Regions from separate parts of the Magnetospira thiophila genome, predicted to be linked through region 2. Evidence: predicted binding sites of a transcription regulator. Region 2 holds the regulator's gene; each other region holds the start of a gene.
What was found. Region 2 encodes PhoB, which activates phosphate uptake and scavenging genes when phosphate is short. Its sites were predicted from a motif close to TNTCATAAAACTGTCA; they were not measured.

Region 1 (7,453 bases), 1.3 Mb from region 2:
CCGTTGCGCATGATCACCTCCTATTTGCAGCTTCTCCAACGGAAATGTACCGGGCTGCTGGATCAGGATGCCCATCAGTTCATCGGCTATGCGGTCGATGGGGCATTGCGGATGGATTCCCTGATCAGCGACCTGTTGGCCTTGTCCCAGGTGGAAACCCATCGCGATAAACTGTCCGCCGTCGATTGTGAACGTCTGACAAAAAACGTGATGGAGGGATTGCGGGTCGAGCTGGAGGAGTCCGGCGGTACCGTGGTGTGTGAAAAATTGCCGAGCATTCAGGGAGATCCATCGCAAATTGGACAACTGTTCCAGAACCTGATTGTCAATGCGCTCAAATATCGCCGACCCGACGGACGGCCGGAGATTCGGATATCCGGCGCGGTGGAAAAGGGCATGGTCCATGTCGCGGTGGCCGATAACGGAATCGGCATCGACCCCGTCTATCATGATCGGATTTTCATTATTTTCCAGCGCCTGCATCAGCGTGAGGAATACGGCGGGACCGGAATCGGGCTGGCCATCTGTAAGCGCATCGTCGAGCGCCATGGGGGGCGAATCTGGGTGGAAAGTGAACTGGGGCAGGGGGCGACCTTCCACTTCACCCTGCCACTCAGCCCGGCAGAACCTCCGCCGTCCGCTTGAGTTCCAATGCCGTCTCCTGATCGCGGATCGGGCTCAGATTGTCGAGAAACTGTTGGGCGCTGGCGGCCCAGGAAAACTTCTCCGCATGGGGGCGGCACAACTGGCGGGGAATGTTCAAGGCGCGACGGACCGCCGCTTCCAGGTCCTCATCCAAGGCCCCGGCAGGGCTGTCGCCGATGACGTCCAACGGTCCGGGCACCGGATAGGCGGCCACCGGGACGCCCGAGGCCAGCGCCTCAATCAGCACCAGCCCGAAGGTATCGGTGCGGCTGGGGAAAACGAACACATCCGCCGCCGCATACCAGGACGCCAGATCTTCCCCATGCTTGGTGCCGGCGAACAGCACCTCGGGATGGGCACGGCGCAACTCGTCCAGCTGCGGGCCGTCGCCGACCACCACCTTGTGGCCCGGCGTCTTCAGATCGAGAAAGGCCTGGATGTTCTTTTCCACCGCCACCCGGCCCACATAGAGCTGAATTGGGCCGTCCAGATCGACCAATTCCGCGGGTTTGTTCTGGCGCCGTTCAGGGGTGAACAACTCTGTATCAACCCCGCGCGTCCAACGGCGGATATTATTGAATCCCCGTTCTCTAAGCGCCAATTCGATGGTTTCCGTGGCCACCATGATATTGGCCGCCCCGCCATGAAACCAGCGCATGAAGGCATAGGACCAAGACAGCGGCAAGCGCGTCCGGGCGTAAATATATTCCGGGAAGCGGGTGTGATAGGCCGTGGTGAAGGGCAATCCTTCTTGTTGACAATAGCGGCGGGCCGCCAGTCCCAGGGGGCCTTCGGTGGCGATGTGAATGGCGCAGGGGCGGGCCGCTTCGAGGACCCGGCGGACCTGTCGCCCGGGAAATATTGCCAGGCGAATTTCCGGATAGGTGGGACAGGGCACGGTGCGGAAACTGTCCGGGGTGAGGAAATGGACCTCGCGGCCCCGCAACCGGAGCATCTGTCCAAGGGAGTCCAGGGTGCGCACCACGCCGTTGACTTGCGGATACCAAGCGTCGGAGACAATGAAGATAGGCATGGGGGGGCTCAGATCTCCGTTGCCGGGGTCTCGATCGGTCGAGACATGGGAGCAACTTCCCGAACCCGGGCGTCGATTGGCGACAGATCGCGCATTTTCAACCAATCGAGAACCTCCAGCCGACCATCGGGATGTTCCACCAATGCGGTGCAACTCTCCACCCAGTCGCCATCGTTGGCATAGAGAATGCCACCCATGTCGAATAGCGCCGTAGCATGGATATGGCCGCAGACGACGCCATCGACGCCGCGCCTGCGGGCCTCGCCGACCACCGCTTCTTCATAACGACTGATATATTCGACGGCATTCTTTACCTTGTGTTTTAAAAAGGCGGAGAGCGACCAATACCGAAATCCCAACTTGCGTCGGACCACATTCAGCCAGTGATTGGCTTCTAGAAGGAATTCATAGGCCCAGTCACCGATCAACGCCAGCCATTTGGCATACTTTACCACCGCATCAAACTGGTCGCCATGCAGAACCAGATATCGTTTTTTGTCGGCCGCCGTGTGAATGATTTCCGTCTGAATAGCCACGTTGCCAAAACGGTGGCGGGCGAAGTCGCGGAAACTTTCGTCGTGATTGCCGGGAATATAATAGACCTTGGTTCCCTTGCGGGCCTTGCGCAGGATTTTCTGAATGACGTCGTTATGGCTCTGCTGCCATTCCCATTTGCGGCTCAGGCGCCAATTGTCGATGATGTCGCCGACCAGATAGAGATAATCCGATTCCGTATGACGCAGGAAATCCAGCAGAAATTCCGCCTTGCATCCACGGGTTCCCAAGTGGATGTCCGAGATCCAGATGGTCCGATAATGCAGCTTGCTTTTGCTCACGGCGTTCATGGCGTGGACCTTTATCCCCGACAAGACGGGGTTTCATATATATAGTGGGAGGCCCCGTTGAACTCCCACATGTTGAGTAACCGGATTGGCGCGCCCTGTATAGAGGCCGCGTGGGCATTTCACGAAATATTAAAAAAAGCGTCTTGGGACTGTCGTTGAGAATTGTAACTTTTCATTTTGTTATTTTTTTGTATTCTTACTGTCATCAGATTTACACATTGCTGAAATACTGAACCCCAACAAAGTGACAAGAACATGATCGAATCCTATCTGGGAAGCGTCACCCGTCGCGTCCTTGTGATCCATAATCCGGTTGCCGGTCAGCGTCATGGCACGTTGTTTCATCGGGTGGTCGGGCAATTGCACGATTTGGGGTGCGTTTTGACGGTGCGCGACACCGCCTGTCGCGGCGATGCGGAGGCCTTTGCCGCCGAGGCGTCGGCCGATCAGTTCGATGTGCTGGTGGCGGCGGGCGGCGACGGTACCATCAACGAAGTGATCAATGGTGTTGACGATTTCAGGTTGCCGCTGGCAATCATTCCCCTGGGGACGGCCAATGTGCTGGCGCTGGAAATGGGCCTGTCCGGCAAGGCGTCGGCCATCGCCCGGGTCATTGCCCTGGGGCAACCAACCCCGGTGCACATGGGGCGGGCCAATCACCGGCGCTTCATTCAGATGGCGGGCATCGGTTTCGACGCCCGGGTGGTGGCGGGAGTCAATCCGCGGATCAAGAAACGTCTGGGCAAGGGTGCCTATGTGATCGAGACCCTGGCCCAACTGGCCCGACCGCCGATGCCGCACTATCGGTTGACCCTGGACGGTCGGACGGTGGAGGCCGCTTCGGCAGTCATCTCCAACGGCCGTTATTATGGCGGTAAGTTCTCCTGTGCGCCGCTGGCCCGCCTACAGGAAGACACCTTCCAGGTCTGCCTGTTTCAAAACAATGGGCGTTGGGATACCCTGCGCTATCTCTGGGGGTTGGTCTCGGGACGGCTCAAGTATTTCCGCGACGTGGCGGTGGTGGCGGCCCGGGAAATCACGGTCGAAGGCCCGCTCGGCGATCCGGTGCAGGGCGACGGCGATATCCTCGGCCACCTGCCGCTGTCGCTGTCCGTGGAGCCCCGGCAACTGACCTTGATGATGCCGTAAGGGTCAGCGTCCGGCCAGGGCCATGCCCTCAATCCGCACGGTCGGGGCGTCGCTGCCGTAGCGGAATTCCAAATCGTCGGCCGGGGTCATTCGGGCGAACATGTCCAGCAGATTGGAGGCGATGGTCACTTCGCTGACCGGGTAGGAAAGCTGGCCGTTTTCGATCCAGAAGCCGGTCGCGCCCCGGCTGTAGTCGCCGGTCACCCCGTTGACCCCGAAGCCGATCATTTCGGTGATGTAGAGCCCCTGTTGGATGTCGGCCATCAATTCGGCGGGGGACAGCCTGCCCGGGGTCAAATACAGGTTGGTCACGCCGGGCGACGGCGGTCCGCCGGTGCCGCGCGTCGCATGGCCGGTGGGTGGCAGGCCCAATTGGCGGGCTGACCGCAGGTCGAGCAGCCAGGTGGTCAGCCGTCCGTCCTCGATGATCTGCCGTTGCCGGGTCGCCAGCCCCTCGGCGTCGAACCCCTTGGAGCGCAGGCCGCGCGGGCGGTGCGGGTCTTCGATGATGGAGACCCCTTCGGCAAACAGGCGTTGGTCCATTTTATTCTTCAGAAACGACGTGCCGCGGGCAATGGACGGACCGGTGATGGCCGAGGACAGATGGCCGAGCAGGCTGCGCGAGACGCGCGGGTCGAAGACCACCGGCACGGTGGCCGAGTCCACCTTGCGCGGTTTCAGTCGGGCGACGGCCTTTTCACCGGCGCTGCGTCCCACCTGTTCCGGGCTGCGCAGATCGGCCCGGTAAACGGCGGAAGTGAAATCGTAATCCCGTTCCATGCCGGTGCCTTCCCCGGCCAGCACTGAAGCCGAGAGTCCGTGGCGGGATTCCTGACGCTGACCGACAAAGCCATTGCTGGCGGCCAGGGAAACGCGGGTACGCTGCCAACTGGCCTCGCCGCCTTCGGAATTGGTGACCCCGGGAACGGCGCGCGCCGCCTGTTCGGCCCGCCGGGCCGCGTCGGCCAGATCCTCGGGAGAGACATCCTGAGGGTCGGAGCTGTCCAGGTTCGGAAAGTCGCGGCACAATTGGTCCGCATCGGCAATGCCGCAATGGGGGTCTTCCGGCACCTCGCGGGCCATGGCCACGGCCCGTTCGACTAATTCATCAAGCGCCGCCACCGATGGATCGGAACTGGAAACCACCGCCTGACGTTTGCCAATGAACACCCGCAATCCTAAGTCCTGACCTTCGGAGCGTTCGACTTTTTCCGTTTCTCCGAGCCGCAGGGACAAGGACAGGGCGGTTCCGGCCACATGCACCGCATCGCAGGAATCGGCCCCCGCCTTGCGGGCCTTGGCAATCAGGTCGGTGAGCAGGTCGAGGGTATCGGGCATGGGGGAGGCTTCCTGGACGAAAAAGGGACAGGACTCACATAGGGGATCGGCGGCGCAAAGCCAAGGGCGGGTTACTCGAATTCCATCTGCATGAAGACATTCTGGGCATTGCGTTTAGCGATTTGCTCGAACACCGCCAACGAACGATAGGCGTCTTGATTAACGGCAATCGCGTCTTCGATGGCGCCACCCCGGGCCAGAATGGCCCCGATTTGCTCACGCAAATAGGCCAAGTAGTCGTAAGTCTCCGCCTTGGCTTGGGCCAGCGTGGTGGGCGCGCCGTGGCCCGGAATCACCTGCGCCGGTTGATATGCCGCCAGGGCCTCGAAGGCGGTCATCCAGCTTTGAGTATTTCCTGCCGGTCCGATGCCCAACATGCGTCCGACAAACACGATGTCTCCGGCGAAAACCAGCTTCTTTTCGGGCATCCAGATAAAGGCGTCGCCCAGGGTATGGGCCGGGCCCGGATGATGCAGCTCAAAGGTCTCGCCGCCGAAGGTCAGGGACATGTCGGTGTCGAAGGTTTCATCGGCATAGACCGGTTCCGTACCCTCCAGGGCCGCCGCGCCCATCAACTGGGTCAGCATGAACAACTCGTCCCGGGTGCGTGCCTTCTGATCCTCGACCGCCGCCCGGGAGGCGATGATGCGGGCACCTTTGGCTTTGAAATAACTATTGCCCAACCACCGATGATCCTGGCCGCCAGAGTTGATGACGATCTTGACCGGCTGTTCGGTCACCGTGCGGATGGCCGCCTCAATGGCCGCCGCCCCCTTGAAGCTGCCGCCCGAATCGACCAGCAGGACACCCTGGTCGGTGACCACGAAGCCGAAGGTCGCGTTGTTGGCGAGGTTGTCGGCGTTGCGTTGTTCGAACGGTCCGACGATGGCGTAGACATTGTCGAGGACCTTGACCACCGACAAAGCCGTCGCCTGGGCAAGGCTGGCGGGGATCAGTAGGCAGAGCGTCAGCAGCAATTTTTTCATGGGGCGGGGAGTCTCCTCGGTACATGCGGTTGCAACTCAGTTGAAAGATTGTTATCCCATTCCAAGGCCCCGTTCCAAACAAATGAGTCGGCCAAAGACCGATTTGCGTCCGGGCGGGTGTCTTTACTTTCTTAAAAAGTATGTTATATCATATCGAACGTATCTTTCTGCTCCCCTTTTGATGACGGAACTTCACCATGGCCCTCGATATCAACCTCGATGTCAATATTGCTCGTCTGATTCACCTGAAATGGGAGGATCAACTGGAAGATCTGGTGGCGGGCAAGGGGGGACCTGTGCAACTGCAAAGCCATGAGGATTGCGATGTGGGGGTGTGGATCTATGGTTCGGGGTTGCAGAAATACGCCCACACTCGGGATGTCTGGATTCTCAAGGACGTGCACAAGTCATTCCACAAGGCCGCCGACGCGGTGGCCCGGGCGGTGGCGGATGAAGATCATGAGCTGGCGGAGCTGCATCTGGCGCAGGTGCGCAATCTGAGCAAGGAGATTATTTTTCATCTGACCTCCATGGAACTGTCGGTCATCGAAAGCCAATGGACCCGCGATCTGGCGCGCAGCCCGACGCGCCTGTTGCAGCGTCTGCTTGGTGGCGGTGAGAAACCGCCGGCGCTGCATATGATGCATACGGAGACGGAATCCGGCATCGGTCCGATCAAGCGGCGCAAGAACAACCTGGGGGCCATGCTGTTGAACGTCAATGTGGCGCGGCTGGCCCATATGCGCTGGACCATAGATCTGGAGAAAGCTTTCCGCCGGCATGGCAAGGCAGTGTCGTTGCAGCCCTCCGAGCAATGCGAATTGGGGGTCTGGCTGCATAGCGTGGCCCTGAAACGTTTCGAAGACAGCCCGACCTTCCTCGAATTGGACCGCAATCACAAGCGGTTCCACGAACTGTCGGAGCGGACGGTCTCGGCCCTGCACCATCGCCGTTATCGTCAGGCCGATGATTTCTACGAGGAACTCAAACGGTTGAGCCGCGAGGTGATTTTTCTGCTTACGCGCATCGAAATGGATCTGGAAAACAGCCCGACCCTGTTCCAGCGCCTGCGCTCAATGATGTAGCGCAACCCGCTTTGGTCGCCTGTCAGTAGCTGTAATAGACCGTATCCGACTTGCCGAAGTCGCGGCGGGCCGATTTCTGCTTGCCCTGGGCGCGCGGGTGCAAGGGGATCTCGTGGTCCTGCAGGAAGGCCTGCACATCCGCCGGAGCCCAATCGGCCAGGGCGTCGACGCGGAAAAGGCGACCGTCCAGATCGACCCGCTGACGGCTGCGGGTCTGGTCCGGGCTGTCCGCATAAACGGCACTCAGCCAGCAGTCATAGGGGGCCAGCACCTCGTTCAGATGAACGCACTCGTGGATCAGACCGCCGCCATCCGGGTCTTCCGCCCACAGGCATTCGAAGTGATCGGAATCTTTGGCATCCGGCGCGCCAC
Region 2 (7,453 bases):
TTGACGACCCCCAGCAAGACCCTGGGCACACCGTTTCTGAGCGAAGGCACGCCCAAGGTGGCGGCGCGCAACGTCAATGTCTATTACGGCGAAAAGCACGCCATCCGGGATGTCAGCATGGACATTGCCGAGAAGCAGGTGACGGCCTTTATCGGACCCTCCGGGTGCGGCAAGTCGACCTTCCTGCGCACCCTCAACCGGATGAACGACACCATCGACATCTGTCGGGTGACCGGGGATATCCGCATCGACGACTCCGACATCTATGACAAGAAAATGGATGTGGTGCAGCTTCGGGCGCGGGTCGGCATGGTGTTCCAGAAACCGAACCCCTTCCCCAAGTCGATCTATGAAAACGTCGCCTACGGACCGCGCATTCATGGCTTGATTGATCACAAGGACGAAATGGACGCCCTGGTCCAGTTCAGCCTTGAAAAAGCGGGCCTGTGGAACGAGGTCAAGGATCGCCTGGATCAGCCGGGCACCGGCCTGTCGGGCGGCCAGCAACAGCGTCTGTGCATTGCCCGCGCCATAGCCGTGCAGCCGGAAATCATCCTTATGGACGAGCCCTGCTCGGCGCTCGATCCGATCGCCACGACGAAAATCGAGAACCTCATCGACGAACTGCGCGAGAGTTTCACCATCGTCATCGTCACCCATTCCATGTCCCAGGCGGCGCGCGTTTCGCAAAAGACCGCGTTCTTCCATCTCGGCGATTTGGTGGAGTTGGACGGCACCGAGACCATCTTCACCAATCCGCAGGAGCAACGCACTCAGGATTACGTCACTGGCCGCTTCGGCTGAAGACGACGAGGCAACAAGGATCAGACCCATGTCGCAAACGACCAACCACGAACATACCATGCGCACTTTCGATCAGGAGCTCAAGGCCCTGGAGAACACCCTGGCCAAGATGGGCGGTCTGGTGGAAGCCCAGCTTTCCGATGCCATTCTCGCCCTGGTCCGCGGCGATACCGAATTGTCCATGGAAGTCATCGCCCATGACAAACGTATCGACGAGTTGGAATCCGATATCGACCACAAAACCCTGCGCATACTGGCCCTGCGCCAGCCCCAGGCCATCGACCTGCGGGGCGTGGTCAGCGCCCTGAAGGTGGCTAGCACCCTGGAGCGCATGGGCGATTACGCCAAGAACATGGCCAAGCGCAATCTGGCTCTGGCCAAGGCCCCGAATTTCAACGGTGCCGTGGCCACCATCTCGCGCATGGGCAGTCTGGTCCAGGAAATGGTCAAGAACGTGCTCGATGCCTACCTCAGTCGGGATGTCGCCATGGCGACCGATGTGTGGAACCGGGACGAGGAAGTCGACCATCTGCACACCAGCTTGTTCCGCGAACTGCTGACCTATATGATGGAAGACCATCGCAACATCACCGCCTGCACGCACCTGTTGTTCATTGCCAAGAACATGGAACGTGTCGGTGACCATGCGACCTTCATCGCCGAACAGGTGCATTTCCTGGTCGAAGGCAGTGTCCCCGATGAGGAGCGCCCGAAAGAGGACGAGTCCAGCACCATTGTCGTGACACCGTAAGCCGCAGCGGAACCCCGGAGTTCGAAACTGATGAAGCCGTTGATTCTTATTGTTGAAGACGAGGCACCGCAAGCCGAAGTGTTGCGCTACAATCTGGAAAAAGCCGACTTTCGCACCAGCATCGCCGGCAGTGGCGAGATCGCCCTGGCCAAGGTGGGGGAGGAGCCGCCGGATCTGGTCATTCTCGACTGGATGCTGCCCGAATTGTCCGGGCTTGAGGTCTGCCGCCGTTTGCGCGCCAACAAGGAAACCCGCGCCCTGCCGGTGATTATGCTCACCGCCCGCGGCGAAGAGGGCGACCGCATTCGTGGCCTCGACAATGGGGCCGACGACTACGTGGTCAAGCCCTACCTGCCCAGCGAGATGGTGGCCCGGGTGCGCGCCGTACTGCGCCGTTCCCGCCCCTCGCTCGGCGAAGACAAGCTCGATTACGGCGATATCTCCATTGATCTGCTGGAACACAAGGTCACCCGCAACGGCAAGCTGGTGCATCTGGGGCCGACCGAATTCCGCCTGCTCACCACCCTGATCGAGCGGCCGGGGCGGGTCTATTCCCGCGAACAGTTACTGGACATGGTCTGGGGCCGCAATATCCACGTGGAAGAACGCACCGTCGATGTGCATATCCGGCGTCTGCGCAAGGCATTGAACGATGACGATCAGCCCGATCTGATCCGTACCGTGCGCGGGGCCGGTTATTCCATGGACGAGGAAAAGACCTGACTCGGCTTGCGGTCGGGGGTAGGCTCTCCCATCTTATTTGAGTACCCCCCCTCGTGAGGAGAAGTTGTATGAAGCGTTCACGTCACGTCGCCCTGGTCATGATGGGGGCCAGTGTTCTGGCGCTCACCGCCTGTAGTGAGAGCGAAGTGGATGTGGGCGTCTTCGACAGCGTCGACCAATGCATGATCACCCCGGGCATGACCCAGGAACTCTGCACCGACGCCCTGGCCCAGTCTAAAGCCGAGCATGTGAAAGTGGCCCCCAAGTACACCGCCCAGGCCGACTGCGAAGCCGATTTCGGTGCCGGTCAGTGCGAGACGGCGCCCTATCAGACTCAATCCGGCGGTTCGGTTTTCATGCCCATGATGATGGGTTTCATGATGGGGCAGATGTTGGGCGGCAGGAGCCAGCCGCTGTATCGTTCCTCCGATGACGCCAAATCCTACCGCACCGCCGACAATAAGCCGGTAGCCACCAAAACAGGACTGACCAAGGTGCCGCAATCCCTGACCCAGTCCCCCAGCGTCAAGACCTCGACCATAAGCCGGGGCGGCTTCGGCAGTCGCGCCACCGGTCTTACGCAGACCGCGCGGATGCCTACCGGAAGTCGCAGCTTCGGCGGTTTCGGCGGCTGATGCAACGCCTCCCCCTGACCGAACGGGAAGACTGGAGAGCCACCGCCGCCGAGCACGGCTTCGATTTCCACACCTTCGACGGCGATCCCTATTGGGACGAGAGTGCCTGTTATCGTTTTTCCCTCGCCCAGATCGAAGACCATCTGGAAAACCCGGCGACGGAATTGGAGCAGCTTTGCTTCGAGGTGGTGGAACGGGCCATTGCCGATGATGAGGTGCTCCTGAAACGTAATTGCTCACCCCCTTGGGTGATGTCCGTCACGTTGCCACCGGCAGGGCGGTACCGTCAAGGGTGAGTCTGATGGCGGGGAGGATTCCGATTCCTCGTCGTCGGGCGGTTTCGAGGACGGATCTGACGTTGGCGTAGAGGGTGGCGCCCCACTCGGATCGGAAGCAATTGGTGACCTTGCGGAAGATGACGCATGGCCGGAGCGCCTGTTCGGAGCCGTTGTTGGTGGCCGGGATGGCGCGGTTGGTGACGAAGACGAAGAGGTTCTGGCGGAAGCGCTTGATGGAACGGAGCAGCTTCTCTCCGGCCGTGGTGGCGGGGACGATCTTCAGCAATTCGTCGAGCCGGGACTGGAGGCGGGAGTGATAGGCCGCCAGGGTCGCATCGGCCAAATCCGGTCGGCGCCGGCCGATGCGGGTGGCCCGCTTCAGCAGGGCCCCGAGGCCGGGAGCCAGGGCATCGTCGCCCGCGTCGATGGCATATTGGATGTCGCGCAGCAGGTGGGCGAGGCAGGCCTGATGGTCCTTGGCGGCCCACCCCATCTGCGCCGCCAGCCGGTCGGATACCCAGAAATCGGGGCGAACCTCGCCGAGGAATTCCTCGACCACCGCCTTGCCGCGCGAGGGTCGGATGACGAAGCAGGCGCTGTCGCCGTGGTGGAAGACCCAGTTCCAGAAGGTCCGCTTGCCGACGCGGACGGATGTCTCGTCGGATTCGATCGCGGTGCCGGACAGCAGCCGCTCCTTGATACGGCTGGTCTGGGCCGCGAAGGCGGGCGCGCTGTCCTGGAGCATGTTGGCCAGCGCCCCTTCGCTGATCTCCAGGCCGAACAGGTCGCGCAGCAGGCGCTCCAGCCGTTCGAACGGAATCGCCTGACCGAAGCGCAGATAGAGGACGAAGGCCCGCAGGTTGGGGCCGAACGGCGAGCCCGGTTCCAGCCCGGCGGGCGCGGGCGCCTTGAACCGCTTGGCGCAACAGGGGCAGGTGCCACCGAACAGCGTCACCCGTGTCACGTCGGGCGCGATCTCGGGGATTTCGATGCGGTCGTAAGCCTGGACCTCGGCCTGTGTGACGCCCGTCACGTCCGCTCGGCAGTGCGGGCAGTGGTCGGCCAGCACGTCGCGCCGTCGTGTCGGGTTGGGGTGCAGCGGCCGATGTGCTCCCGCATGGGCCTTGCCCTTCGGCTTCGCCTTGCCCTCGCCATTCGGCTTGTGCCCTTGCGACGGCGGCTTGCTCGAATTGTCCGGCGTCTTCGGCGGCAGGTTCAGTTTCTCCCGCAGATCCGCGTTCTCGGCCTTCAGCGTGGCATTCTCGGCCTCCAAAGCCGAGACCCGCGATTCCAGCGCGTCCAATCGCGCCATCAGCGAACCGATCAGCGTGTCCTTCTCGGACGGGGAAAGCGTGGTGATGTCGGGCAGCGGAGTCATGGAAAGGTTGACTCATATTCGCCCATCCAGCGCAACAGAAATCTGCATTTCGGAGCCGGATATCGTCACGCCGCCCCAGCGCTCCCCCGGTCAAGCCGTCGGGGTCGGTGAGCAATTACCCTGAAACTGGCCATCCCGGAGTTGTTCTGGCAACCCATCGCCGAGAGTTGGCGCACCCAACAGCGCAATCTTTATGGCCGCATGGATTTCGTCTATGACGGCACCGGGCCTGCCAAACTCCTGGAATATAATGCCGACACCCCGACCGCACTGTATGAAAGCGCGGTCTTTCAATGGGTGTGGCTGGAACAGGCCCTGGAACGCGGGATCATCCCGCCCGGCTGCGACCAGTTCAATTCCCTGCACGAACGGCTCGTCGAGGCGCTGGCCCTCATGGGCATTGCCGGGCCGTTGCACCTGACCTGCGCCCGCGACAGCATCGAGGACCGCTCCACCGTATCCTATTTGGAAGATTGCGCCGCCCAGGCCGGATTGGAAAACCGCTTCTTGTTCATCGACGAAATCGGCCTTTCCCCCGACGGGCGGTTCACCGATTCCGAGGACACGGCCATCTCTACCTTGTTCAAGCTCTACCCCTGGGAATGGCTACTGCGGGAGGACTTCGGCCCGCACATTCCGGGCAGTGGCTGCACCTTCATCGAACCCCTGTGGAAGGCCCTGCTGTCCAACAAGGGTCTGATGCCGCTGTTGTGGGAGATGTTCGAGGGACATCCCAATTTGCTGCCGTCCTACTTCGAGGGCGACCCCCGGGCTGCTGCGCTGGGCCAGACCTACATCCGCAAACCCCTATTGTCCCGCGAAGGCTGGGATATCTCGTTGATCGAGAACGGTGCCCCACCCCAAACGCCGAAGATCGGTCCCTACGGCGACGAGGGCTTCATCCTGCAAGCCTACCAACCGTTACCCGACTTCGACGGCCACCGCCCGGTCTGCGGCGTCTGGCTGATCGCCTCACAGGCCGCCGGATTGGGTCTCCGCGAAGACCGAAGCTGGATTACCGGTAACGATGCCCGCTTTGTGCCCCATGTGATTGCCTAGCTGGCTGCGGCGGGGACAGGGACGCCCCATTCGGACGCTTCCCGCAAACGCAGCCCGGCTCCAGACATAGACGCGCCCGCGCCGAAGGGTTAATCTGGCGGGCCTCGTCGTCTCCACCCAAGGAACCCCTGCCCATGCGCGCCGACCTCGTCCAGAAGTATGATCTTCGCGTCCCCCGCTACACCAGCTATCCCACCGCGCCGCATTTTTCCGACGCCGTGACGCCGGACATGTATGCGGGCTGGCTGAAGGACCTGGACCCGGCGGTGCCGCTGTCGCTGTATCACCATATTCCGTTCTGCGATGAGATGTGCTGGTTCTGCGGTTGCTATACCAAGATCGTCAAACGCTATGAGCCGGTGGCCGATTATCTGGACACCCTGCTGGCGGAAATTGATCTGGTGGCCGACACCCTGCCCGGTCGTTTCCAGGCCCGTCACATGCACTGGGGCGGCGGCAGTCCGACCATGCTGCAAGGCCCCGACTGGCGGCGCATCATCGAAAAACTGCGCCAGCGGTTCGATGTGGCCGAGGATGCCGAAATTGCCGTGGAACTGGACCCGCGCACCGCCACCGAAGACTATGTGCGCCAGATGGCCGAGGCCGGGGTCAACCGGACCAGCATCGGGGTGCAAGATTTTGATCCGCAGGTCCAAGAAGCCATTCACCGCATCCAGCCCTACGAGATGACCAAACAGGTTGTGGAATGGATGGCCAAATACGGCATCACGTCGTTCAACATGGACCTTATGTACGGCCTGCCCTATCAGACCACGGCCAAGGTTCTGGACATGGTGGACAAAGGCGCGGCCATGGCCCCGCGGCGCATCGCCCTGTTCGGCTATGCCCATGTGCCATGGATGAAAAGCCACCAGAAGATGATCCCCGAGGAGATCCTGCCCGGAACCGAGGAACGCTGGGAGCAATTCACCCGCGCCACCGAACGGCTGGTCGAACTGGGCTACGTCAAGGTCGGGCTGGATCATTTCGCCCATCCCGACGATTCCATGGCCGGAGCCCTGGACGACGGCACCCTGCAACGCAATTTCCAGGGCTATACCACCGACAAGGCCCCGGCGATGATCGGTTTGGGGGCCTCGGCCATCGGCCAGTTGCCACAAGGCTATGTACAAAACCTGTTGCCCTTGAAGGATTATGCCAGCGCCATCGCCGCCGGGCGCTTCGCCACCGGCAAGGGCCTCGCCCTCTCCGCCGAGGACAATCTGCGGGCCGATTTAATCGAACGCATCATGTGCGACCTGCGCGTCGACCTTGACGGCGTCTGTGCCCGCCATGGCGTTGCGACCGATCATTTTAAAACGGAGCTGGACAAACTCGACCCGCTGATCGTCGATGGCATCTGCACCGTCAAGGGTCACAAGATCATTGTCACCGAGGACGGTCGCCCGTTCGTCCGCCTCATCGCCGCCGCTTTCGACCAGTATCTGGACATGGGCCAGAAACGCCATTCCAAGGCGGTGTGACGGGACGTCCCTGCTTGGCCCGGTTTTTGCTCGCCTTCCCACCATCTGTGACAGAGTGTGGGAGAGTGGGAGATGGACTTATCATTGGTCAGCGGTCCGAGGTATACCGATCCGGAAACCGAACGCCAGCGCCATGGCGGCATTTCCTCCGAGGATGTGTCGGCCATTACTGAGCGGGGATTCCAAGGCTATGTGGAAGACCTCGAAGCCAAAAAGCGCGAGGAGCTTCGGGCCAAAATCCTTGAGGCCATGGGGCTTACAGAGGAATCCCTCAACAAGATGCCCGCCGCCCAACGGGCCGATCTGGAAAAGCAAATCGCCCAGGAAATTCAGCGGCGGAT
Region 3 (7,453 bases), on a different contig from region 2:
CGCGTGGCGGCTGACCCAGGGAGAGTCCGGCGAATTGTAAAATCCAGCCATCCTTGGCCGCCTCGATCTTGTCCCCCAGGCCGGGGGTCTCGGCATGTTTAAGCACCCGCGCGCCGAGCAGCCGCCCGCTCGGGTCGAGGCCGACCAGCACCCGGATTTCGCCGCCGTAGCCGAAACCCTGCATCTCGTAGGCCAGGGCAGTCACCGTGCCATCGCGAGTGCCGCGATAGACGGTCCGCCCATCGAGAGTGAGGGGAGCTTCCAGCAGATCGTTGTCATGCAAATCGGCGGGCACCACCTGAATCAGCGAGGCCTTGAGATCCTTCGCCTGACGTTCGGCAATGGGGCCGCGCGTCTGGTCATCGACAAAGGCCAGCGATGCCGCTGCTGCCAACGCAAACACCCCGAGCATCAAGGCGGGCAGGGCCAGGGTCTTGAGCAATCCGGGCGGATTTTTTTTGGGTTCGTCAGCCACCGACCCGCTCCTTGATTCGTGCCGGGGCGTATTCGATCGGCTTGCCTTTGCCGGTGCGTCCGAAGACCCGGGGCTTCATGTACCGGTCGATCAGCGGGGTACAGGCATTCATCAGCAGCACCGCAAAAGCCACCCCCTCGGGATACCCGGCCCAGGTGCGGATGACAAACACCAGCACCGCCGTGCCGAAACCGAACAGCAACTGGCCGCGCACCGTCAGCGGCGAGGTCACGTAGTCGGTGGCGATGAAAAAGGCCCCGAGCAGGGTTGCCCCGGATAGCACATGCACCGAGGCATCCGCATAGCGGGCCGGGTCGAGGGTGTGGGTCAGGGTGGCGAGGACGGCCAGGGTGCCGATCATCGCCAGGGGAATATGCCAGCGGATGACCTTCAAGGCGAGCAGCATCAAACCGCCCATCAGAATCAACAGGGCCGAGGTCTCGCCCAGACTGCCCGGCGCGTTGCCGACGGCCTGATCCATCCAGTCGGGCAGGGTTTCGAGGGCGCTGGAGACCGTGTGGCCCAACATCAGCTCGGTCTTGACGTGGCCGAGGACCGAGGCGCTGGACACCGCATCGGTATTGGAAATGCCCAGAAAGGTGATCTCCAGGCCCGCCCTGAAGCCCGGCGCGCCGTCGGACAGCAGCGGCAGCGGGGCCAGCCAGCGGGTCATTTCCAGGGGAAAGGAAATCAGCAGGACAACCCGGGCCACCATGGCCGGATTGAACAGGTTCTGTCCGATGCCGCCATAGACATGCTTGGCGAAGACCAGGGCGATGACCGCCCCCACGACGCCGATCCACCAGGGAGCCCAAGGCGGCAGGGTGAGGGCGAGCAGCCAGCCACTGAGCACCGCCGAACCGTCCATCAGGGTGCGTTTCACCGGCTTGCCGGCGATTTTCAGACAGGCCGCCTCGCTCAACACGGCGGCCAGAACGGTCACCACGAACAGATTGATGGCCGGCCAGCCGAACAGATAAAGCCCGTAACCGGTGGCCGGCAGCAGGGCCAGCATGACCAGCCCCATGGTGCGGCCGACCGTGTTGCCGCCATGGGCGAACGGACCGCCGAGGGGAGCGGGTTTGCCGCTCATGCGCTGATCCTTTCTTGTGCGTCTTCTTTTTCCGATGCCTCGGCTTTTTTCTTCGCCGCCCGTTCCGCCTGGCGCTTGGCCATCGCTTCCTTTTTGGCCTGGGCGATGGCCTCCATGCGTTCATTGCGGGCCTCGGCCAGACGCTTGGTCTCGCCTTGCTTGTGCTTGGCCCGTTGGACGACGGTCAGCCGTCCCTTGGCATAATTGAAGAACTGCACCAGCGGAATACGCGACGGGCAGACATAGGAGCAGGAGCCGCAGGCCACGCAATCCATCAGTCCCTGCTCGACGGCGGCATCCAGTTGTTCCTTGCGGATGCGCGCCGCCATTTCCAACGGCATCAGGCCGCAGGGGCAGGCCTCCACGCAGGAGGCGCAACGGATGCAGGGTTGGGCGTTATCGGCGTTGGATTCCGCATAAGACAGGGCAAGCACTCCATTGGTGCCCTTGATGATGGGAGCTTTGGTGGAAATCAGCGGCTGGCCCATCATCGGTCCGCCAAGGATCAACCGGGCATCCGCCTCGGTCAGGCCCTGCGCCGCGTCGATCAGATGCTGAATCGGGGTGCCGATGAGTACTTCAAAGTTGCCGGGGCGGGCCATTGCCCCGCCGGACAGGGTGACGATGCGGGAAATCAGCGGACGGCCATGACGGACGGCCTCATGGACGGCATAGGCGGTGGCCGCGTTATGGACCACCACGCCGATATCCGCCGTCAGTCCCCGGGCCGGGGTCTCCAGGCCGGTGAGGGTCTGCACCAGATGTTTTTCCGACCCCATGGGATAGCGGGTCGGCACGCCGACCACATGAAAATCCGCCAATTCCGCCGCAGCCGCCTTCATGGCTTTCAGGGCTTCCGGTTTGTTGGTCTCGATGGCGACAATCACCTTTTTGAGCCCCAGGGCGCGGCGCATGAGAGCGATGCCCTCGACCACCTGGGGCCCGCGGTCGCGCATCAGTCGGTCGTCGCAGGTCAGATAGGGTTCGCACTCGGAGCCGTTGATGACCAGGGTATGCAGCTCGTAGCGCTGCCCCAAATTGAGCTTCACGGCGGAAGGAAAGGTCGCGCCGCCCAAGCCGACGATGCCGCTCTGGGCCACCCGCTCGGCGATTTCTTCGGCGGTCGCCCGTTCCGGGTCGAGCGGCGGCGGCAGATCGTCGGTCCAGGTTTCCTTGCCATCCGGCTTGAGGGTGATGGTGCGTCCGGGCAGGCCCGAGGGATGGGGCGCAACATAGCGACCGATGGCCTTGATCTGGCCCGATGTCGGGGCGTGGACCGGAGCCGAGACCATGCCCTGACCGACCGCCAGAAGCTGTCCCTTCCTGACCCAGTCCCCCTTCTTGACTACCGGTTCGGCGGGGGCCCCGATATGCTGCTGCAACGGAATGCGCAGCAGGGCGGGCAGACCGATTGCCTGAATCGGGGCGTGAGCTGCCAACTCCTTGTACCCTTTCGGATGAACACCACCGCGGATGCTGAACAGTTTCATCGCGCGCTCCTCAGGCCGCAAAGGCCGGTTTCGGCCAATGCCAGGTTTGCAATGTTTCCGGGATAGGCCGCATGTCGATACATTCGGTCGGGCAGGCCTCGGCACATTTTTCGCAGCCGGTGCAGGCGTCCTGGATGACCACATGAATCTGCTTCGAACTGCCGAGAATGGCGTCGGTCGGGCAGCGCTTGAAACAGCGGGTGCAGCCGACACAAAGGTCCTCGTTGACGAAGGCGATGAGGGGTTCCTTTTCCTCCATCGCCGACAGATCCGCGACAACTCCCATGGTATCGGCCAGGGCGCCGACCAGGGTGCGCCCGCCGGGCGGACAGAGGCTGATTTCGGCCTGTCCGTCGGCCAACGCCTGGGCCGCCGCGCTACATCCGGGAAATCCGCACTGGCCGCAGTTGGTGCCCGGCAACAGGCTCTCCAGAGTGCCCACCAGCGGATTACCCTCGACCCGCAGATAGCGAGCGGAAACCCCCAGCAAGGCCCCGAGGGTTACCCCCAGAACAGTCAGGCTTCCAATGGCGGTCAACATGTTATGTCTCCTCGCGCTTAGTTCGCCGTTAGGCCGGTAAAGCCCATGAAGGCCAGGGCCAGCAGCCCTGCTGTGATGAAGCCGATGGGAGATCCGGCAAAGGCCAGGGGGACATTGCCGAGGGCCAGCCGTTCGCGCAGCCCGGCGAAAATCACCATGACCAGGGTGAAGCCGACCGCCGAGCCGAAGCCGTACAGCAGGCTTTGGGTGAAATCGTTGTCTTCCTGAATGTTCAGCAGGGCCACGCCGAGCACAGCGCAATTGGTGGTGATCAGCGGCAGGAAGATGCCCAGCACCTGATACAGGGTCGGCGAAAACTTGCGGATGGTCATTTCGGTGAACTGCACCACGGCAGCAATCACCAGAATGAATGTCAGAATGCGCAGAAAGCCGATGTCCAGTGGCACCAATACGAAATGCTCCACCACCCAACTGGCCGCCGCCGACAGGGTCAGCACGAAAGTGGTCGCAAAACCCATCCCCAGGGCCGTATCAACCTTGTTGGAAACCCCCATGAAGGGGCACAGGCCGAGAAACTTGACCAGCACGACGTTGTTGACCAACACGGTACCCAGGATCAGCAGGAAATAGGATTCCATGGTGTCGGCTCCTTTCATCCTGAAGAACTGCATTTCCCATACCAGTTTTGGGCAATGGCTGGATCTGCTGCTTTTTCAATCGGTCCCGTTTGGCCTGCTCATTAGATAAGCAGGTTTTCGTGTTGGCGTTGCGACAACCGGCCCCCTCCGAGGCGCGCTTCTGTCGCAAAACCGACAAAAGACGCAACGGCTTGCGGGCGGAATTCCCGACGAAAACCAACAAGGCATGGAACTTGCTAGTTCCCATTCAAAAGATGAGGACGAACCATGCTGACATCCAAATCGGCAGCGGCCCAGACCCGGCCTTTGCAGGAATTCCTCGCTTCCCTGCCTCCCGAGATCCCGCAGGAGGTCCGGGACCTGTTGCTCATGGCCTCCGATGAGCGGGGAGCCGGGTTGCCGCCACGGATTTTTCTTGAGGCGGTGGAACAGCTTCCCCTGGCCATTTCCATCACCGATACCTGGGCCAATATCATTTATGCCAACAAGGCTTTTTCCCAGATTACCGGTTACCTGCCGGAGGAATTGGTGGATCGCAATGAATCGATCCTGTCCAACAAGGCGACGCCGACCCATGTCTACGAGGACCTGTGGGCGACCATCGGCGGTGGCGATGTCTGGTGTGGCATCATGGTCAATCGCAAGAAATGCGGTGACCCCTATGTGGCCGACCTGACCGTGGTGCCGGTGAAGGATGCAGATCAGCGGGTGGCTTTCTATGTTGGCATTCACCGGGACGTGACGGCGCTGCATCAATTGGAGCAGGAGGTTCGCAATCAGAAGACGCTGATCGAATCCGTTCTACAGGCGGCGCCGGTGGCCATGGTGTTTCTCGACCCAGACGGAGGCGTGGTGCTCGACAACCACGCCTACAAGCTGTTGACGGCGGATCTCAGGATAGCCGAGCCCGCCGAGCGGGTTCTGGCCGCCGTCGCCGAGAGCAAAAAGTGCGATTTGAAAGAGATTTTCGATCAAAAAATCGACTTTTCCCATGTGGAAATCCGCATCGATTCCGGGGGGGCAGCGAGCCGCGCTGGCTGTCCTGCTCCGGGTCCTGGGTTCACGAATACGACGCCACGGCGGATCACTTCTTTCGCAAACAGCGTCGCACCGGCTTGTTGTTGACCTGCAACGACATCACCCTGCAACGGCGCCGCTTCGAGGAGGCCCGGACCGCCATGGTGCGGGCGCTGATGGCCGACCAGACCCGAATCAACGCGGTGCGCGAGACCATCGCGGCGGCCATTTTTCAACTGCAAGGCCCGCTCAACATGATCGGGGCCGCAGTCGGCATGCTGCATCGGCAGGGCGAGGGCGGCAGTGCCCTGGCCAAGGCCCTGCAGGACGCCATTGGCTCCGGAAAGAAATCCCTGGAGCGCCTGCGCAAGGCCATGCCCGCCGTACAAATGGAGGGCATCGAACGGGTCAACATGAACGAGGTGGTGCGCGACGTGCTGGACGTGGCGACCGAACGCTTCCTGGTCACCGGAGCGGTGGTCAACTGGCAGCCCACATCGGTCCTGCCGACGGTTCCCGGGCGGGCTGGAGCCTTGCGGGCGTTGATCAAACATGTCCTCGACAACGCGGTGGACGCCCTGGCCGAAAGCGGGTCGTCGCGGCGCGATATCAACATACACACCGGCACAACGGTGGACGACATGGTGGAAATCGTCGTCGAGGATACCGGCGCGGGCGTGCCTGAAGATCTGCGGATCAAGGTATTTGAGCCGTTTTATTGCAATTGGCGACGGGCGCAGGGCCATTCCGGGATGGGGTTGGCCATTGCCCAACAAGTGGTGTTCGATCAAGGGGGAGGGATTGTCATCGAACGAGGGTCGGCCGGGGGCTGCCGGGTCAGAGTGACCCTGAGCACGCGGCTGTCGCAGACTGCCGACTAGGAGTTTTGACATGAAGGCCGAGACGGAAATACCCCTGCGGATCTCCGATCGTCAGGACCTGTTGGAAATGGAACTGGCCACCCTTTATCAGGTGAGTCAGATGCTCAGCCGTTCGCTGAATCTGGAACTGACCATTCGCGAGGTGCTGACCATGCTGCACGAGAAAAACGTGTTTCTGCATGGCATGGTCAGCCTGCTCGATTCCGACACCGGAGAAACCACCATCCGGGTGGTGGTCAGCGGCGATTCCGACCATCCGGTCAGCTACCGGCAGGGCGAGGGCATCGTCGGCATGATCATGCAGCGGGGCGAGACCGTGGTGGTGCCCAAGGTCTCCGATGAGCCGCGCTTTCTGCATAAGCGGGGCATCTGTGATATGAATCTGCCGTTCATCGGGGTGCCCCTGTTCGGCGGCGAGGATGTCATCGGGGTGGTCGCCGCGCAGCCGCCGGAAGGCGGGGCACTGCTGGAGGAATGGCGGCGGTTCCTCGAAATGATCGCCACCCTTTTTGCCCAGACGGTGCGCCTGTGTCGCCGCTTCGAGAGCCGTCAGAGCGAATTGCGCGACGAGCGGGACAAGCTGCGCCGGGCGGTCAAGAATCAACACGGTTTCGATCAGATCGTCGGTCACGCCCCGGCCATGCGGGAGATTTTCGAACAGGTACGGCTGGTTTCCAAGTGGGACACCACGGTGCTCATTCGGGGCGAGTCCGGCACCGGCAAGGAACTGATCGCCAGCGCCATTCACTACAACTCCCCGCGCCACGCCGGGGCCTTCATCAAGCTGAACTGTGCCGCGCTGCCCGATACATTGCTCGAAAGCGAGTTATTTGGTCATGAGAAAGGGGCCTTCACCGGAGCCACCGTGCAGCGCAAGGGGCGCTTCGAGCAGGCCGACGGCGGCACCTTGTTTCTCGACGAAATCGGTGAAATCACACCGACCTTCCAGGCCAAGCTGCTGCGGGTGTTGCAGGAAGGTGAATTCGAACGCATCGGCGGCATGAAGACCCTCAAGGTGGACGTGCGGGTCATCGCGGCGACCAACCGCGATCTGGAGGCCGACGTGGAATCCGGAGCCTTCCGCGAGGATCTCTATTACCGGCTGAACGTCATGCCGATCACCCTGCCAGCCCTGCGCGACCGGGTCGAGGACGTACCCGATCTGGCCGCCTTCCTGGTTGCCAAGGTGGCGGCCAAGCAGAGCCGCGAGTTGAGTATCACCGATTCCGCCATCCGATTGTTGATGCGCCACGACTGGCCGGGCAACGTGCGCGAACTGGAGAATTACATCGAGCGGGCGGCCATTCTGTGCGAGACCGGGGCCATAGACCGGGATGTGATCGAATTGTCCGGCTTG

Region 1: ACYQ1P_RS16635 (diacylglycerol/lipid kinase family protein) is a predicted target of PhoB. The motif match lies at 2,713-2,728, and genes of this name have one in related genera.
Region 3: nifL (nitrogen fixation negative regulator NifL) is a predicted target of PhoB. The motif match lies at 4,360-4,375, and genes of this name have one in related genera.

What each region holds. Positions count from the first base shown of each region.
Region 1 covers NZ_BAAHXF010000002.1:1,467,490-1,474,942, reverse strand. Annotated here, with positions in the region: gene ACYQ1P_RS16650 (sensor histidine kinase) at 1-645, shown strand, start outside; gene ACYQ1P_RS16645 (glycosyltransferase family 4 protein) at 614-1,678, opposite strand; gene ACYQ1P_RS16640 (UDP-2,3-diacylglucosamine diphosphatase) at 1,687-2,523, opposite strand; gene ACYQ1P_RS16635 (diacylglycerol/lipid kinase family protein) at 2,779-3,672, shown strand; gene ACYQ1P_RS16630 (TldD/PmbA family protein) at 3,676-5,010, opposite strand; gene ACYQ1P_RS16625 (MBL fold metallo-hydrolase) at 5,082-5,996, opposite strand; gene ACYQ1P_RS16620 (CZB domain-containing protein) at 6,194-7,081, shown strand; gene ACYQ1P_RS16615 (phosphoadenosine phosphosulfate reductase domain-containing protein) at 7,104-7,453, opposite strand, start outside.
Region 2 covers NZ_BAAHXF010000002.1:160,799-168,251, reverse strand. Annotated here, with positions in the region: gene pstB (phosphate ABC transporter ATP-binding protein PstB) at 22-804, shown strand; gene phoU (phosphate signaling complex protein PhoU) at 833-1,555, shown strand; gene phoB (phosphate regulon transcriptional regulator PhoB) at 1,586-2,278, shown strand; gene ACYQ1P_RS10395 (DUF1190 domain-containing protein) at 2,347-2,913, shown strand; gene ACYQ1P_RS10390 (glutathionylspermidine synthase family protein) at 2,913-3,209, shown strand; gene tnpC (IS66 family transposase) at 3,172-4,503, opposite strand; gene ACYQ1P_RS10380 (glutathionylspermidine synthase family protein) at 4,684-5,628, shown strand; gene hemN (oxygen-independent coproporphyrinogen III oxidase) at 5,763-7,112, shown strand; gene ACYQ1P_RS10370 (hypothetical protein) at 7,185-7,453, shown strand, end outside.
Region 3 covers NZ_BAAHXF010000001.1:762,397-769,849, reverse strand. Annotated here, with positions in the region: gene rsxG (electron transport complex subunit RsxG) at 1-475, opposite strand, end outside; gene ACYQ1P_RS03720 (RnfABCDGE type electron transport complex subunit D) at 468-1,568, opposite strand; gene rsxC (electron transport complex subunit RsxC) at 1,565-3,058, opposite strand; gene ACYQ1P_RS03710 (RnfABCDGE type electron transport complex subunit B) at 3,069-3,599, opposite strand; gene rsxA (electron transport complex subunit RsxA) at 3,617-4,198, opposite strand; gene nifL (nitrogen fixation negative regulator NifL) at 4,466-5,323, shown strand; gene nifL (nitrogen fixation negative regulator NifL) at 5,236-6,096, shown strand; gene nifA (nif-specific transcriptional activator NifA) at 6,107-7,453, shown strand, end outside.